DNA from 2 places in the Prevotella communis genome. Region 2 is predicted to be linked to the other one. Evidence: riboswitches for the same ligand, from Rfam matches in the RefSeq annotation. Region 2 holds a riboswitch; the other holds the start of a gene.
What was found. Region 2 has a riboswitch for thiamine pyrophosphate ahead of L6468_RS00220 (TonB-dependent receptor). Riboswitches for the same ligand answer to the same signal wherever they lie in the genome.
Positions count from the first base shown of each region.

Region 1: it holds a riboswitch for thiamine pyrophosphate, as region 2 does, so the genes downstream of both, thiS (sulfur carrier protein ThiS) here and L6468_RS00220 (TonB-dependent receptor) in region 2, are expected to answer to the same signal.

Region 1 covers NZ_CP091792.1:621,130-629,288, reverse strand. The annotation lists gene L6468_RS02525 (alpha-2-macroglobulin family protein) at 1-2,226, opposite strand, end outside; gene clpB (ATP-dependent chaperone ClpB) at 2,448-4,994, shown strand; TPP riboswitch at 5,228-5,330, shown strand; gene thiS (sulfur carrier protein ThiS) at 5,317-5,514, shown strand; gene L6468_RS02510 (thiamine phosphate synthase) at 5,520-6,140, shown strand; gene L6468_RS02505 (thiazole synthase) at 6,133-6,906, shown strand; gene thiC (phosphomethylpyrimidine synthase ThiC) at 6,934-8,159, shown strand, end outside.
Region 2 covers NZ_CP091792.1:61,562-69,720, reverse strand. The annotation lists gene L6468_RS00265 (TonB-dependent receptor) at 1-372, shown strand, start outside; gene L6468_RS00260 (Rha family transcriptional regulator) at 443-682, opposite strand; gene L6468_RS00250 (HU family DNA-binding protein) at 1,303-1,854, shown strand; gene L6468_RS00245 (smalltalk protein) at 2,078-2,173, shown strand; partial or broken gene L6468_RS14775 (serine dehydratase beta chain) at 2,405-2,563, shown strand; partial or broken gene L6468_RS14770 (L-serine ammonia-lyase, iron-sulfur-dependent, subunit alpha) at 2,653-2,838, shown strand; gene L6468_RS00235 (S41 family peptidase) at 3,109-4,350, shown strand; gene L6468_RS00230 (putative polyvalent protein kinase domain-containing protein) at 4,416-5,195, shown strand; gene L6468_RS00225 (TlpA family protein disulfide reductase) at 5,241-5,834, shown strand; TPP riboswitch at 5,884-5,978, shown strand; gene L6468_RS00220 (TonB-dependent receptor) at 6,023-8,159, shown strand, end outside.

The DNA.
Region 1 (8,159 bases), 560 kb from region 2:
CATAAAGGTCATACTACCCCCATCCTCTTTCAGTATCTTTGTGGGTAAATCAATGAGAAACATCGATTTGCGGTTACCCAACGGTAACGACAGCTCGGCATAATGCGTCTCACCCGCCTGATCTGTCACATCCACATCAATCTCGAAATTATATAGCATGGCATATTTCGTCATGGGCAATACCATAGGGGTAGGAATCGTAAAGTGTCCATTAGCATCAGTAACGACCTCACCCTCTGCCATCATGTGAGTACCGTCATCCTCCCCAATAGTGATCTGATTCCAATAATACGAATAGCGCCACCATAATTGATGCCTGGTACGCTCCACCGTGTATTTCACTTTGGCACCCTGTACTGGTGTTCCGGCATAAGTACGGGCTATACCTTTCACCTGTAGCGTATCACCATCTTTATAGTCAACCGTCACCTTTGGCATCTCCACCTCGAAAGTTGGGCGCTTATATTCTTCCACACGGAACCAGTTGCTTACACGATCCACTCGTACGCAGTATTGTCCTGTCAAGCCCTTGCGTGGCAGTGTAAACTGTGCGGAACAAGTACCATAATCATCAGTAGTTACATACTCTTTTCCAATCTCCTTTCCATTAGCATCTTCTAAGGTAACCTGTACTTTCTCACCTTTACGCACACTATGTTGGAAGCCCTTCTCTGTCTTATAAAGGATGACCGACACATGAACAACCTGCCCAGGACGATAGATGGAACGGTCAGTAAAGATTCTGGCTTCCTCTCTCATTTCCTGTTGTTTATAATACGTGAAATAGCCATAATGATTCATCTCCGCGCAAGCCTTATCATCGTCAGTAGTAACAAAGAGTTCTGTGACGCGCAAACTACCAGTCTCGCTAACAGCCTCACCCTTACTATCGGTGGTCAGGGTGACAATCTTTCCATTCGAATTAAAACGTAGTTTGGCACCACCCACGGGCTGTCCTGTGGTCGCATTTACAACCACATAGCGAGTCTTACTTTTGGAAAGATGCTGAGACAGCACACGCAGGTTGCTAACGTAATAGAAACTACGCTCCACCTTCTTCATACTTGGCAAGGTTTCAACCTCTACCATGTAGACACCCACGGGCAAAGCCGACAACTTCAGGGTATCATTGAATTGTTCATAGGGAGCCTTGCCACCATAGGTTCGCACCTGTGTCAGTTCTGGTTTCTCCGTCAATCTTCCTTTGATTTTCCGATAGTCATTTTCCTTGTTCGGATCAATATCTTTCAGATCCATGGCGGTGGCATTCACGCGATAGACACGCATAGTAAGCTTAGAAATACCACGGATATCACCTATTCCTACGGTTATTTCCCTATGAGGCAATACCGGTTCATGCGCCCAAGTATAATAATTCAAGGACTTTAGCTCCTTCTGCTTATTACGCAATTCATTCATTCGGTCCCATGTACCCCAGTGTTTCAAGGCAACATCTATATATTCCCATTTCTCTTTTGCCGAGACCTGAGCATTCTCCTCCATGAGTCCATAACGACGAATTGCCACCTCGCCCGTCTCCGGCAGGTCAGCATAAGCCTCAGCCAGCGAGTCCAAACGTGCAAAAAAAGGAGACCAGCTTGACTTTTCGTCGTCATAAGGTGCTTGTTGCATGAGCCATTCCAAACTACTCATCATCGCTGCAACACGATTACCTTTCTTCAGATAATAATCACGCAACACATCATAATGCTTAGTTTCATAACCAATCACGCTAAGCAAGTCACCACTATAAATGCGGCTGTCTTCGCCTTCCTTCACAAATGGCCGGAAACTATCAGCTTTCACCGCAGCCAACTGCTCCGGATGCTGCAATGCCATATCATAATAATGCTTGGCAATCTCTCTGTGATTCTCGCCAAGAAAGTAGTTTCTTTCATAGATAGAACCCAGCACGGTCTGATAAACAGCACGCAACACAGGATCCTTTGCACGCTCCTCACGCTGCTGCAAACGCTCTACAACAGGCTTCAGCGAGTCACGGCTCACCGAAGTACATGCCTGACCGGCCTCCAACTCTGCTTTCAGTAATTGTCCGTAATTCTTTTCTTTCTCTGCCTTGGCTGCTATCTGGCGTAGCACCTGCTGTTCCGTCTGCGGCAGATCCTTGTTCAAGGCATCTTCCACTTGTTTCCACAAAGACTCATACGACTGTCCAAACAAAAACGCTGGAATCATCCATATAACGGCTAATGCAATCTTTTTCATATGCGAACATTGTTTTAGAAAGCAAAGATATAAAAAAAATCTGACAATCCATATTTCGTTACTCCAAAATTGCCCTAAAATAGGAAAGTTTAACGCATTTTACGGATTTGCGCAACCGACGTTCTGTCATCACTTTCCGTCAAATTGTCATGTTTTTAGCAGACGGCACGCTGTTTGATGCCCTGTCATCAGAAACAAAACAAATAAGAAAGGAGTTAACTATGACAATCGACAAATTCACTATCAAGGCGCAGGAAACCGTACAGCAGGCCGTCAACATGGCCCGCCAAAACGGTCAGCAGTCCATTGAGCCCGTGCATCTGTTCAAGGCCCTGATGGACAAGGCGCAAGACATTACCACATTTATTTTCCAGAAACTGGGTGTCAACGTCCAGCAACTCAACATGCTGGTCTCACAGGAGATGCAGCATCTGGCCCGTGTGCAAGGTGGCGAACCCTATCTCTCAAACGACAGTCAGAAGGTTCTGCAGAAAGCCGAAGACCTTGCCCACGAGATGAACGACGAGTACGTTTCGTGTGAGCCAATTCTGTTGGCTCTCTTAATCGTCAACTCCACCGTGAGTCGTATGATGAAAGACGCGGGTGCCAACGAGAAGGATATGCGTCAGGCTATCCTCGAACTCCGTCAGGGGCAGCGTGTGCAGAGTCAGAGCGCTGACGACAACTATCAGTCGCTGGAGAAATATGCTAAAAACCTCGTTGACCTGGCCCGTCAAGGTAAGCTCGACCCCGTCATCGGACGTGATGACGAGATTCGTCGCGTGTTGCAGATTCTATCGCGCCGCACAAAGAACAACCCCATCCTGATTGGTGAGCCCGGTACAGGTAAGACAGCCATCGTTGAAGGTCTGGCCCAACGTATCGTACGTGGCGACGTGCCCGAGAATCTGAAGGACAAGCAACTCTTCTCGCTGGATATGGGTGCATTGGTGGCTGGTGCGAAATACAAGGGCGAGTTCGAGGAACGCCTGAAGAGCGTTATCAACGAGGTGACAGCTTCTGACGGACGTATCATCCTCTTCATCGACGAGATTCATACGCTCGTTGGTGCCGGCAAGGGCGAGGGTGCCATGGATGCCGCCAACATCCTGAAGCCTGCATTGGCACGAGGCGAGTTGCGCAGCATCGGTGCCACCACCCTCAATGAATACCAAAAGTATTTCGAGAAGGACAAGGCCCTGGAACGTCGATTCCAGACTGTGATGGTTGACGAGCCTGATGAACTCTCTGCCATTTCCATCCTTCGTGGTTTGAAGGAGCGCTATGAAAACCACCACAAGGTACGTATTCAGGATGATGCCTGTATCGCTGCCGTGCAACTCTCCGAGCGTTATATCACCGAACGTTTCCTGCCCGACAAGGCCATCGACCTGATGGACGAGGCCGCCGCCAAACTCCGCATGGAGCGCGACAGTCTGCCCGAGGAGCTCGATGAGATTACGCGCCGCCTGGCACAGCTCGAGATTGAGCGCGAGAGCATCAAGCGCGAAGCTTCCGTGCCCAGTGGTTCGGCCGCTGGGGATAAGCTCTCGCAGCTTGACCGCGAGATTGCCGAGCTCAAAGACCAGGAGCGCGATTTCCGCGCCAAGTGGGAGGGCGAACGCCAGCTCATCAACAAGATTCAGCAAGACAAGCAAGAGATGGAAAATCTCAAACTGGAAGCCGAGCGTGCCGAGCGCGAAGGCGATTACGGTAAGGTGGCTGAGATACGCTACTCCAAGCTAAAGGCCCTTGAGGACGACATCGCCGCCATCCAGCGCCAACTGGACAGTGCCACTACTCCCGACGGATCTCCGTCGGGTACCAGACTGGTCCGCGAGGAGGTTACCGCCGATGATATCGCCGAGGTAGTATCACGCTGGACAGGTATCCCCGTCACCCGTATGATGCAGAGCGAGCGCGAGAAACTTCTCCACCTCGAGGAGGAGCTCCATCGTCGCGTCATCGGTCAGAACGAGGCCATCACAGCCGTCTCTGATGCCGTGCGCCGCAGTCGCGCCGGTTTGCAAGACCCTAAGCGTCCTATCGCTTCATTTATCTTCTTAGGTACCACTGGTGTGGGTAAGACTGAACTTGCCAAGACGCTGGCAGAATATCTCTTCAATGACGAGACTATGATGACGCGTATTGACATGTCGGAATACCAAGAGAAGCATACGGTCTCCCGCCTGATTGGTGCACCTCCGGGCTATGTAGGCTATGATGAGGGCGGTCAGCTCACCGAGGCTGTACGCCGCAAGCCCTATTCCGTGGTACTCTTCGATGAGATCGAGAAGGCACACCCCGATGTATTCAATATCCTCTTACAGGTATTGGACGACGGACGACTTACCGACAACAAGGGACGTACGGCCGACTTCAAGAACACGATCATCATCATGACCTCGAATGCCACACGCGAACAACTCCGCGCGACTATGCGCCCTGAGTTCCTGAACCGTATCGACGAGATTATCACCTTCACACCACTGTCAAAGGCGGAGATTGCCGATGTCGTCAAACTACAGTTGACACGTGTCCAGAAGATGCTTGAGCCACAGGGCTTCACCCTGGAGGTCACCCCACAGGCTATCGACTGGCTGGCACAGGAAGGCTACGATCCCGACTATGGTGCACGACCTGTGAAGCGTGCCATCCAGCAGTATCTGCTCAACGACCTGTCGAAGAAACTGCTGGCCGACGAGGTGAATCGCGAGAAGCCCATCATCGTGGATTCCTTCGGCGACGGCCTGGTCTTCAGGAATTAAATCATTATCACGACAATTATTTTTGGGGTCCCGGAAAAACTCGCCTCGAGTTTTCCGGGACCCCAAAATCTTCACTCGAGTGATTTCATCGATTGAGTTAGCTCAAATCATGAAATCACTCGAGTGAATTCATGATTTCAGCTATATGGCGATATTTTGCCAGTTTTCTCCATAAAAAAAGTTCCAGTTTTCTTTGTCAGATTAAAATAAAATCTGTACTTTTGCAGCGCAAAAACAAATATTCGGGGTGCTGAGGCATGTGCCAAAGCTGAGAAAATACCCATAGAACCTGACGCGGGTAATGCCGTCGGAGGAAAGAAATATGAAAATTAATATTAACAACAAACAACACGAGACGCAAGCCTCTACTATATCAGAGCTTGCCACCCAACTGCAGTTGCCGCCCAAAGGTGTGGCAATCGCCATCGATAATCAGTTGAAACCACGTAGCACCTGGGACGACACACCTCTTCAGGAAGGCGCATGTATCACTATTATCAAAGCAGCATGCGGGGGGTAAGGCAGATGGTACAGTTTATTTCCCACTATTCCGAGCGTTATAGTTATCTGGACTCCATCCAACTGGCTCTTGAGGGCGGTTGTCGATGGATACAACTGCGCATGAAGGATGCTACCGATGATGAGGTACGCCCCATAGCTGTCGAAGCCCAAAAGCTTTGCCGTGCCTATGGAGCCAAATTTATCATCGACGACCGTGTGGCACTGGTACGCGAACTGGGGGCCGACGGCGTGCACCTGGGAAAGAACGACATGCCTATCCGTGAGGCCCGACAGATTTTAGGGCCCGACTTCATCATCGGTGGCACAGCCAACACCTTCGAGGAAGCAAAAGCCCACTACGAAGCCTCAGCCGATTATATTGGTTGCGGCCCGTTCCGTTTCACCACCACCAAACAGAAACTGGCCCCTGTCCTGGGACTTGACGGTTATCGTCAAATCATCAGAAAACTGCGTGCTGCCAATATCACGATTCCCGTGGTGGCTATTGGCGGCATCACCAAAGACGACATCCCCGCCATCCTCCAGACAGGTATCACGGGCATTGCACTGAGTGGCACCGTATTGCGTGCCGACGACCCCATTGCAGAAATGAAACACATCATAAACATCATTAATCATGAGTAAACTAATTATTGCAGGGCGGGAGTTTAGCTCTCGCCTTTTTTTAGGCACAGGCAAGTTCAATAACAACGAACTGATGGCGCGCGCCATCGAGGCTTCTGCCACGGAGATGGTGACCGTTGCCATGAAGCGAGTAGAACTTGACGATCAGGATGACGAATTACTCACCCACATCACCCAATTCCCCAACATCCAACTGCTGCCCAACACCTCTGGCGTGCGTAATGCCGAGGAGGCCGTCTTTGCCGCCCAGATGGCACGCGAGGCCTTCGGCACCAACTGGCTCAAGTTGGAGATTCACCCAGACCCACGCTATCTGCTGCCCGACTCTGTAGAGACGCTGAAAGCCACCGAGCAACTGGTAAAACTCGGTTTCGTGGTACTTCCCTATTGTCAGGCCGACCCCACACTGTGCAAGCATCTCGAAGAGGCCGGTGCTGCCACGGTGATGCCCCTTGCCGCCCCCATCGGCACCAATAAAGGTCTGCGCATGAAGGACTTCCTGCAGATTATCATCGACCAGGCCACCGTGCCCGTAGTCGTTGATGCCGGCATCGGAGCGCCTAGTCATGCTGCCGAGGCCATGGAGATGGGTGCCGACTGTGTCTTAGTCAATACCGCCATTGCCGTGGCAGGCGACCCCGTTAAGATGGCCGATGCCTTCCGTCAGGCCGTCATCGCCGGCCGACAAGCCTATGAGGCTGGTCTTGGAGCCATTGCCGACAGTGCCGAGGCGTCAAGCCCATTGACCGCATTTCTTAATGTTTAATGTTTAATCTTTAATGTTTAATCTATAATGATCAACGATCACAAGGCTTACGCTCAGCGTGAGAAATACTATATGCAGGGTAAGATATACCCTGATTTGAAGGTCGGTATGCTCAAGGTCAACCTCACCCCTACGGTGACGAAGGATGACAATGGCAAGACCCATACAGAGAAGAACGAACCGGTGTATATCTACGACACCAGTGGTCCCTACACAGACCCCAACTATCAGGTTGACCTCAAGAAAGGTCTGCCCCACCTGCGCCAGCAGTGGATTAACGACCGTGCGGCAAAGGGGCAGGGTATCACCCAGATGGCATGTGCCAAGGCCGGCATCATCACTCCCGAGATGGAGTATGTGGCTATCCGCGAAAACATGAACTGCGAGGCACTGGGCATCAAGAGCCATATCACCCCCGAGTTTGTGCGCGACGAGGTGGCTCGCGGCCGTGCCGTCATACCCGCCAATATCCATCACCCCGAGAGCGAACCGATGATTATCGGTCGAAACTTCGCGGTGAAGATTAACACCAATATCGGCAACTCAGCCACCACATCCTCTATCGATGAAGAGGTGGACAAGGCTGTCTGGTCGTGCAAATGGGGTGGCGACACCTTGATGGACCTCTCCACTGGTAATAATATCCACGAGACACGCGAATGGATTCTGCGCAACTGTCCTGTTCCTGTGGGCACAGTCCCCATCTACCAAGCTTTGGAAAAAGTGGACGGCAAGGTAGAAGACCTCACCTGGGAAGTGTATCGCGACACGCTCATCGAACAGTGCGAGCAGGGCGTTGACTATTTCACCATCCATGCCGGCATCCGTCGCCACAACGTACATCTGGCCGACAGTCGTCTCTGCGGCATCGTGAGTCGCGGTGGCAGCATCATGAGTAAGTGGTGTCTGCTGCACGACAAGGAGAGTTTCCTCTACGAGCACTTCGATGATATCTGTGATATCGTGGCGAAATACGATGTAGCCCTATCGCTTGGCGACGGACTGCGCCCTGGCTGTACTGCCGATGCCAACGATGCCGCTCAGTTTGCCGAGCTCGACACCATGGGTGAACTAGTGGGGCGTGCGTGGGAGAAAAATGTGCAGGCCTTTATCGAGGGACCCGGCCATGTACCCATGCACAAAATCAGCGAGAACATGGAGCGCCAGCTGGTGAAATGTCACGAGGCACCTTTCTACACCCTCGGCCCCATCGTCACCGACATAGCCCCTGGTTACGACCATATTACCAGCGC
Region 2 (8,159 bases):
GGCGGTGCCAGCGCCGAAGCCTATCTTGGGAAATGGACGCTGACCGCCTACGCCGACAACGGATGGAACTTCATGGAGGGAGAACATCGTGGGCATCAGGCAGCAGCGTGGTATCTTACGGCTTCCTATCAACTGAAAAACATCACCCTGTCCCTGTATGCCCAGCATCCCCTATGCTCTAATCCGCTCAATCATCAGACAGAGGTTCTTAGCCGATATATCCACAAGGAGGTGTCACAGCACAGCCGGGATCTGGGCAACATGCTGACCTTTAACCTCACGTGGCATCTTTCCTCTGGCCGTAAATACCGTGATATCCAACGCACCATGAACCATCGGGATACAGAGACAGGAATCCTTCAGGGCAAATAAGCCCTCGCATGGTGGCTCAGTCTGCTATACAGAGAAAATGGGACTGGTGCCACGGGGACTGGTACTGTCATCACTGGATGCCCATGTCGCGCAGCACCAACTTGGCGCGTGCCTCGTCGTTGAACTTCGTGGCGATGTAGAGACACTCGGTCTTAGTAAGCGAGTAGCAAGGTACTTCACGAGTTCCACCGTTAGGCTGTTTGATGGTTCTGGATGTCAGCCGAAAAATCGACCCACATATTTTTATCCATGCAGGTTCCATCTTTCGGATAGCCTTGAAGATGCCACGGGGACTGGTACTTCGTTCCACCGTTCGGCAATTGGTAGGTTCTGGACGAGAGTCCAAATTTGGACCCTTGTACTTTTTCCCATGCAATCTCCATCTTTCTAATGTTGCGCATGAGATGAAAATGTTGTTTACCTGTCAGCTCAGCAATTTCGAGCGACGTGATTGTTTGTACTGTATGATTAATAATGTTTGTTTTCATTGTTTGAGTTGTTTTAAGCGAGAAGAAGGTTGGAATCTTTGCGCCGATTTCTTCTCCAAAAAAGTGGCTTTTTATCATTTTACAATCTGTGGTCATTTGGTCAAGGTCATTTGGTCAAAATCAATTTCGGGAACGCGGTCATTGCTCACTATATATAAATATAAATATTTATATTATAGTGGCGGATTTTGACAGTCAGTTTTCGATTTTGACAAATGACCAAATGACCAAATGACCGCGCAAGACAAAAATAGACAAAATAATCTTGGATATGTATTCGTAGACCGCAATGGAAATGTAGTACCTTTGCATTGTCAAAAATGAGCAACACGCCGTATCGCTGACAGCAAAACGCCGGCTCGCTGAAAGCAACACGCCGTTTCTCTCAAAACGACACAAATAAATCTCAAATCTCAAACCTTAAACCTCAAAATTAAAAACTATGGGAACAATTGAAATTAAGAAGGTGGAACGCAAGGTGACTGTGGGCAAGAAGGGCGAGCAGCGCCAGCAGGTGAAGAAGACCTACGGTAAGATTATCTATCGCGGCACAATGCGACTCACCGACATGGCCGAGCACATCATGAAGCACGGCAGTATCTATACCGAGGACGTGGTCATCGGTGTGATCACCAAGCTGAAGAGTTGCATGCAGGAGATGCTGGCCGACGGCTACAAGGTGAAGCTTGACGGCATCGGAACCCTCTACCCTGTCCTCACCTCCAAGGGCGTTGCTGACGCGAAGGACTTCAGCGCCTCTGAGAATGTCACCCGCCTGGGCATCGCCTTCCTGGCCGACCAGAGCAAGAAGTCTGCCTACAAGGCTTCCGCCATGCGACAGGGCGCTACGCTGAGCACCCAGCTGTACAGCGAGCTGACGGGCGAAGAGACGGAGAACGGAAACACGGAGTCAGGGAACAACGGAGGCACGGAGAACGGCGGCGGCAGTTCTAGCTCCGAATCTGGCAACGGCGGAGGTCCCGTCAATCCTTAAGCCTCGCACAGAGGTTATAATCTCACACAGAAATCACGGAAATCACAGAAATGAGAATCGCCAGCGATTCTTTATCCGCTGAATCCGATTAATCCGTGGTCGAAAGATTTCCGTGATTTCTATTTGCTTTGCAAATACTGGAGGCGCAGCCAATTTCTGTGATATCTGTGGTTTCTGTGTGAACTTAAATAATCTATCGGTGTGAAATTAAAACATTATTACCATGAAGAACAAGGAAGTATGGAAGTTCGTGATTCAAACCACGATTAGTATTCTGTCGGCAATTGCCACTGCACTCGGCGTGACCAGCTGCATGTAAACGACAAAAGTAGGACTGACATTCGAGCATGAATGTCAGCCTTTTTTTTAAAGCCTCATCTGACAAATCAGAAAGAAAAGACCACGATTCTTGATACTATTCATCTTTTTCCTATCCGTTTACTAACAAGTTATCAGCAGCCCTGCATCTCTAACAAAAAACATAAATACGGTTCATGGCAGTGCGAGACGTCTTTCGTAAATTTGCACCTTCTTTTTTACATGAACCCATATGAAATCACTCAGAGAACTATTCCGTATTGGGAAAGGCCCATCAAGCAGTCATACGATGGGACCAGCTAAAGCGGCGCAGATCTACGCCGGACGTCACCCTGAAGCAAAGTGTTTTGAAGTAACCCTCTATGGCAGTCTGGCAGCAACAGACAAGGGTCTGGTCCGCTAGGACTGCCACGCAAGGCGGCCTCTACCTATTTGAAGGCACAGGACTTCCGCGAGCCACTCAAAACGCGTGGCATGCTGTATGCCTATGCCCGTGCTGCCGACTCGATTCTCTATGCCATCACTTCTGATGGCACCCATCGCATATCGTTCGACCATGTGGTGCAGGTGATGAAGCGCACCGGCCACGACCTGCCATCACTCTACAAGGAAACCAGTCAGGGCGGACTGGCATTGAAATACGAGGAAGAGATGAGCGGTCTTTGAGCTTTTTATAATAAACGCCTCTTCTCTCCGTTATATAGGATATACGACAGATAACGACCAATGTACAAAAAAACGATTACCACAATCATCCTCGTCGCCGCCACCCTGACCGCGACGGCACAGGTCCTCACCAAGCAGCAGATGCTGGAGGACTACGACCAGCTCTATACGACGCTGACCACGAAGGTGCCGCACTTTGCCGTGCGCAAGCGTGTGACGGGCATCGACATCCCCAAGGAACTGCGGCGCATACGGCACGACATCGACACCGTGACCTGCGACGGCGGTTTCTACGACGTCATCTTCCGCGCCCTCGCCGCCTGCAACGACAAGCATATCAGCCCCAACCAGACCCGTGACTCCGTGGCTATGGCTCATACGATGGATGCCTACAGGAACCACTTCCGCTACGGCAATGCCAATGCCAAAGGCATTTTCTACATCGACGGCAAGTACCTGACGCTTGGCTTCAAGGACAAGGACACCGAGGTCATCCCATTCTTCGCCGAACTGACCCACGTGAACGGCATCCCCGTTGACAAGTACGTGGCCAAGTACAACAGCCGTGTGAACAGTGCCAACCGCTGGGACTTCAAGCACAAGAAGGCGTGGGCCAGCAGCCTCTTCGACCCGCGCATCATCTACAAGACCGACAAGTTCACGTGGACGGTCGTCATCGACGGCAAGCCGCAGACCTTCGACATGACGGGGCTGGCGTACAACATACCCCGCGTCAAATCCGACAACGGAGCCTACAAGGTGAACTACTTCGACCGCGACTCCACGCTCTACATCCGCATCCCAGAGATGAAAATCGGCCAGGCCGAATGGCTTGAGAACCAGATTGCCAGTCACAAGGGCAAGGCCATCCGTCGCGTCATCATCGATGTGCGCGGCAATGGCGGCGGCAACGACATGACGTGGCACCGCGTCCTCTCGGCCATCATCGACCGCCCCCTGCATTATAGCATCCGGCAGGCCGTGAAAGACCTCAGCGTCCTCGGTGGCGAATACACAGACCCCCGCGAAATCAAGGTCTATGGCGACCGCCTCACCGCCTTTCTCGACGAGGACAGCGAGACCACGCTGCAGCCCAGCGACCGCACTATCGGCTACAGCGGCACCATCTACATCATGTTTGACCACAACATCTTCTCCTCCACCTACGCCCTTCTCTCCGCCTGTCTCAGCAGCGACCGCCTCGTCAGCGTAGGCCGACCCAGCGGCTTCCTCGGCGGACTCGGCGGCACCCCGTGGGGCGACATCCTTCGCCATTCGCGCTTCTCCTACCGCTATCCCATCACGCTGGAGATAACCGATGCCGATGCCGCCAATCCCGAGACGTACTACAAAGACCAAGTGGAGATAGAAGTATGGCCGACCATCGAGCAACTGCGCACCCAGACCTTCTACGACGGCGGCCAGCACACTGAGGATTTTCTCTACAATCACGACTGGGTGTTCCGCAGAATATTGGAGGAGTCGAAGAAATATAAAAATGAAAATATATAGAGAATATTTTAGAAGATAAAAGAAAAATTACTATCTTTGCACTCAGAATAATATGGTAAATATTCATGAGTAATATCAACGATATATATGAGGCGATTGATGTTGACGGCTTCAGTAAGTCAACACTACACCTTATAGACGAATATATAAACGATATAGAAAATGGAAGAACAAATTTTTCTAGATTTAATGAACAAGAGCATGCAGGCCTCTGTAAGGCAGGTGCGGTTGTCATTGGGGCGTCCGTCGTCGCAAGCTACGCGCGCAGAAGCATTACAGCAAGTTGCCATGCTGAAGGCCGCGAAGGAGACCCATTTAACTGGGAAATAGACGAAAAACAAGAGCAATTGATTGAGCAGTGGGCAAGAGCAGCTGGATTGTGGTTTGACAATTCTGACAGCATCCTTCAGAAGAACTATGGCCCCATGATTGCACAAGGTGCAGAGGCCAAAGTGTACTATAAAGAAGGCTATCCCACCGTAACCAAAGAGCGAACATCTATTTATTCCACTACTGACAAGGCGCTGGATGCTATTGTACTTCACAATTGCCTATTTCCAGAGACAGCAATGAATGCCTTTGGTTTTACTCGCGACTCTGACAATCTGTTTAGAATCATACTGACACAGCCATACGTTCGCTGTCTGAGACTGGCTACCAAGCAGGAAATCGACACACTCGTTTCAGAAAAGGGCTTTCACGACAACGGGGATGGTCAAGGTGTAAACTACATCTCCGATCGAATTGCACTAGAAGATATGCATCCCGCTAATGTATTTATAGACGAAGTTAGTTCAAAAGCAATTTGTATTGACTGCATTGTGAAGTTTAAAAATACCAAATGATATCAGTCTATATTGAAACATAAACAAATCAACACAAAGAAAAGGATGAAAAAAGTATTATGGTTAGCAGCACTTCTGGTGGCAGGTCTGCCAGCAAGCGCACAAACAACGGACAATGCCAAGAAGGCGGTGCCTATGCAGAAGGTTAAGGTGGTGGGGAAATCTGCAAAGACGTTAGAACAGGTGAAGGCCGAGAAAGATGCCAAGACAGCCTTCATAGGTCAGCAGTTCACGGACTTCGAGATGGCCGATACGGAAGGCAAGATGCACAAGTTGAGCGAATACGTAGGTAAGGGTCGCTGGGTGCTCGTTGACTTCTGGGCTTCTTGGTGCGGTCCCTGCAGAGCAGAGATGCCTCACGTGACAGCAGCCTACGAGAAATTCCACGCCAAGGGACTGGACATCGTTGGCATATCATTCGACTCTAAAAAAGACGCCTGGCTCAATGCTATCCAGACGCTCAACATGCCGTGGATAAACCTCTCTGACCTGAAAGCATGGGACTGTGTGGGTGGAAAGATATACAAGGTCAACTCCATTCCAGATAACCTGCTGATTGACCCACAGGGCAAGATCGTAGCTCGTGCTCTGCGTGGCGAAGCTCTACAAGCTAAGTTACAAGAGGTATTAGGAGAATAAAAAGTTAATCCGCAGGCTTGGTAGCTTGCGGATTTTTTTGTAACTTTGCAGCCGATTCAAGGGGTGCCCGATGTTTCGGGCTGAGATAATACCCTCTAACCTGATCCGGATTATGCCGGCGTAGGGATGGAACGCATATCAAAAAAACCCTTATTAAAGATTAAAGATTAAACATTAAAAAAAAGGGAATGAAAAAGATTCTTTTTGGATTAACGGCATTCATCGCTATGAATGCAACAGCCCAGAACGCTGGCGATTTGAAGAGGACTCCCAATGATTCCATCAAATTGCTGAAGCTGCAGGGCGTAACAGTAGATGGTGTACGTTCGAGAACGACGGGGACACCACATGTCTATCTCTCAGAGAAAACACTGAGCAATTTCTCCAACTCCGGTCAGGAGCTGCCTTTCCTCTTTGCTCGCACACCCGGTGTGTTGGCATGGAGTGAGAACGGACTGGGCACAGGAACCACCTATATGCGCATTCGTGGTGCTGGCGACTCACGTATCAACGTGACCATCGACGGCGTGCCCCTCAACTCGCCCGAGGACCAGTGCGTGTTCTGGGCCAATATGAACAGCTATGCCTCCCTACTGAACAGCGTGGAGATTCAGCGCGGCGTGGGCTCATCGACTAATGGCGACGGTGCCTTTGGCGGTGCCATCTCGCTGCAGACAAAAGCCCCCTCGCGCAAGGCTGGTGGCGAACTGTCGGCCTCGTACGGTGCCTACAACACCTATAACCTGGGTGGCAACTTCTCCACGGGTCTGCTGTGGAACCACCTGATTTTCGATGGTGCCTATCATGAGACCAACACGGATGGCTTTATCCACGGCACCGACGGACGCAGCGGTTCCTACTACGGCGGACTGACCTGGTTGGGCAATGACTTCATGATCCGCTATAAGAACATCGGCAATTTCGAGAAGACGGGTCAGGCCTGGAATGGCGTCACCGCCGGCGACAACGACTATAGTATCATGGATGGCTGTCTGGACGACGGTTCATGGAGCTATAACCTGCCCACAGGTATCAAGACCTATGAGGACCTCTACAACGCTGGCCTGGGCCGCTATAACACGCTCTACGAGACGCTGACATACGGCAGCAACGGCAATCTGTTTGAGAAAGATGCCAACGGCAACTACGTAACACATCGCTGGGAGATGGCCGACGGCTCTTACTGGCCCAGAACCACGGATAACTTCTGGCAGAACCATAACATCCTCTCGCTGTCATTGCAGCTCTCCGAGAAATGGTCGGCCTCAGCCTCGCTCCACTATACCCACGGCTATGGCTACTATAACGAGTTCCGCTACCATAAGAAGGCTGGCGAGAAGTTCGGACTGAGCACCAACACCAAGACCGACTTCGTGCGCAAGAAGGGACTGGAGCAGGATGCCTACGGACTGGTGGGCCACCTGCGCTACAACGACAGTCGCTGGAACGTGGTGGGCGGCCTCTCTGTACAGCAGTTCAATGGCAACCACTTCGGCTATATCACCTACATCAAGGACGAGGCGCTGCGCACGCAGTATCTGGCCAATGGCGACCACAAATACTACGATTCTGACGCAAAGAAGTTTGATGGCAGCATCTATGTGAAAGGCGACTATCAGTTGACCAACGACTGGGCTGCTGATGAATGGTATCTGACGGGCGATGTGCAGTACCGTCGTGTGAACTACAAGACAGATGGTATCAACGACCGTTTTGTGGAGGGTACCGACGGCCTGTGGCACAACCAGACGCTGGACATCGACGAGAAGTACAACTTCGTGAACCCCAAGGTGGGTATCAAGTGGCACTACAGCCCATTCAAGAAGCTCGTCGATATGTACAGTCACACCGCCTTCGCCACGGTGGCCATCAGTCATCGTGAGCCTGAGCGCAACAACTTCACGGACAACTACAAATATCCTAATCCAAAGGCTGAGCAGGTGATTGACTATGAACTGGGTTACAGCTATAAAGCTCCCAACTTCTATTTCGATGCCACGCTCTACTATATGGACTTCAAGGACCAACTGGTACAGACGGGCGAGTTGAGTGATATCGGTGAGAAACTGACCACCAACATCGCCAAGTCGTATCGTGCCGGTATCGAACTGAGTGCAGGCTGGAACATCTGCAAACTGCTGTCTGTAGAGGGTAATGCTGCCCTGAGTCAGAACAAGATCAAGGACTTCGACGAGAAGGTGGAGAAGGACTGGACCAAGAACGCAGCTACGTTCCACTATGACAACTCTACCCTGGCCTACTCGCCCTCGGCCATCCTGAACGGTATGATTCATTTCAACTACGAGGGTTTCCAGGCCACCTGGC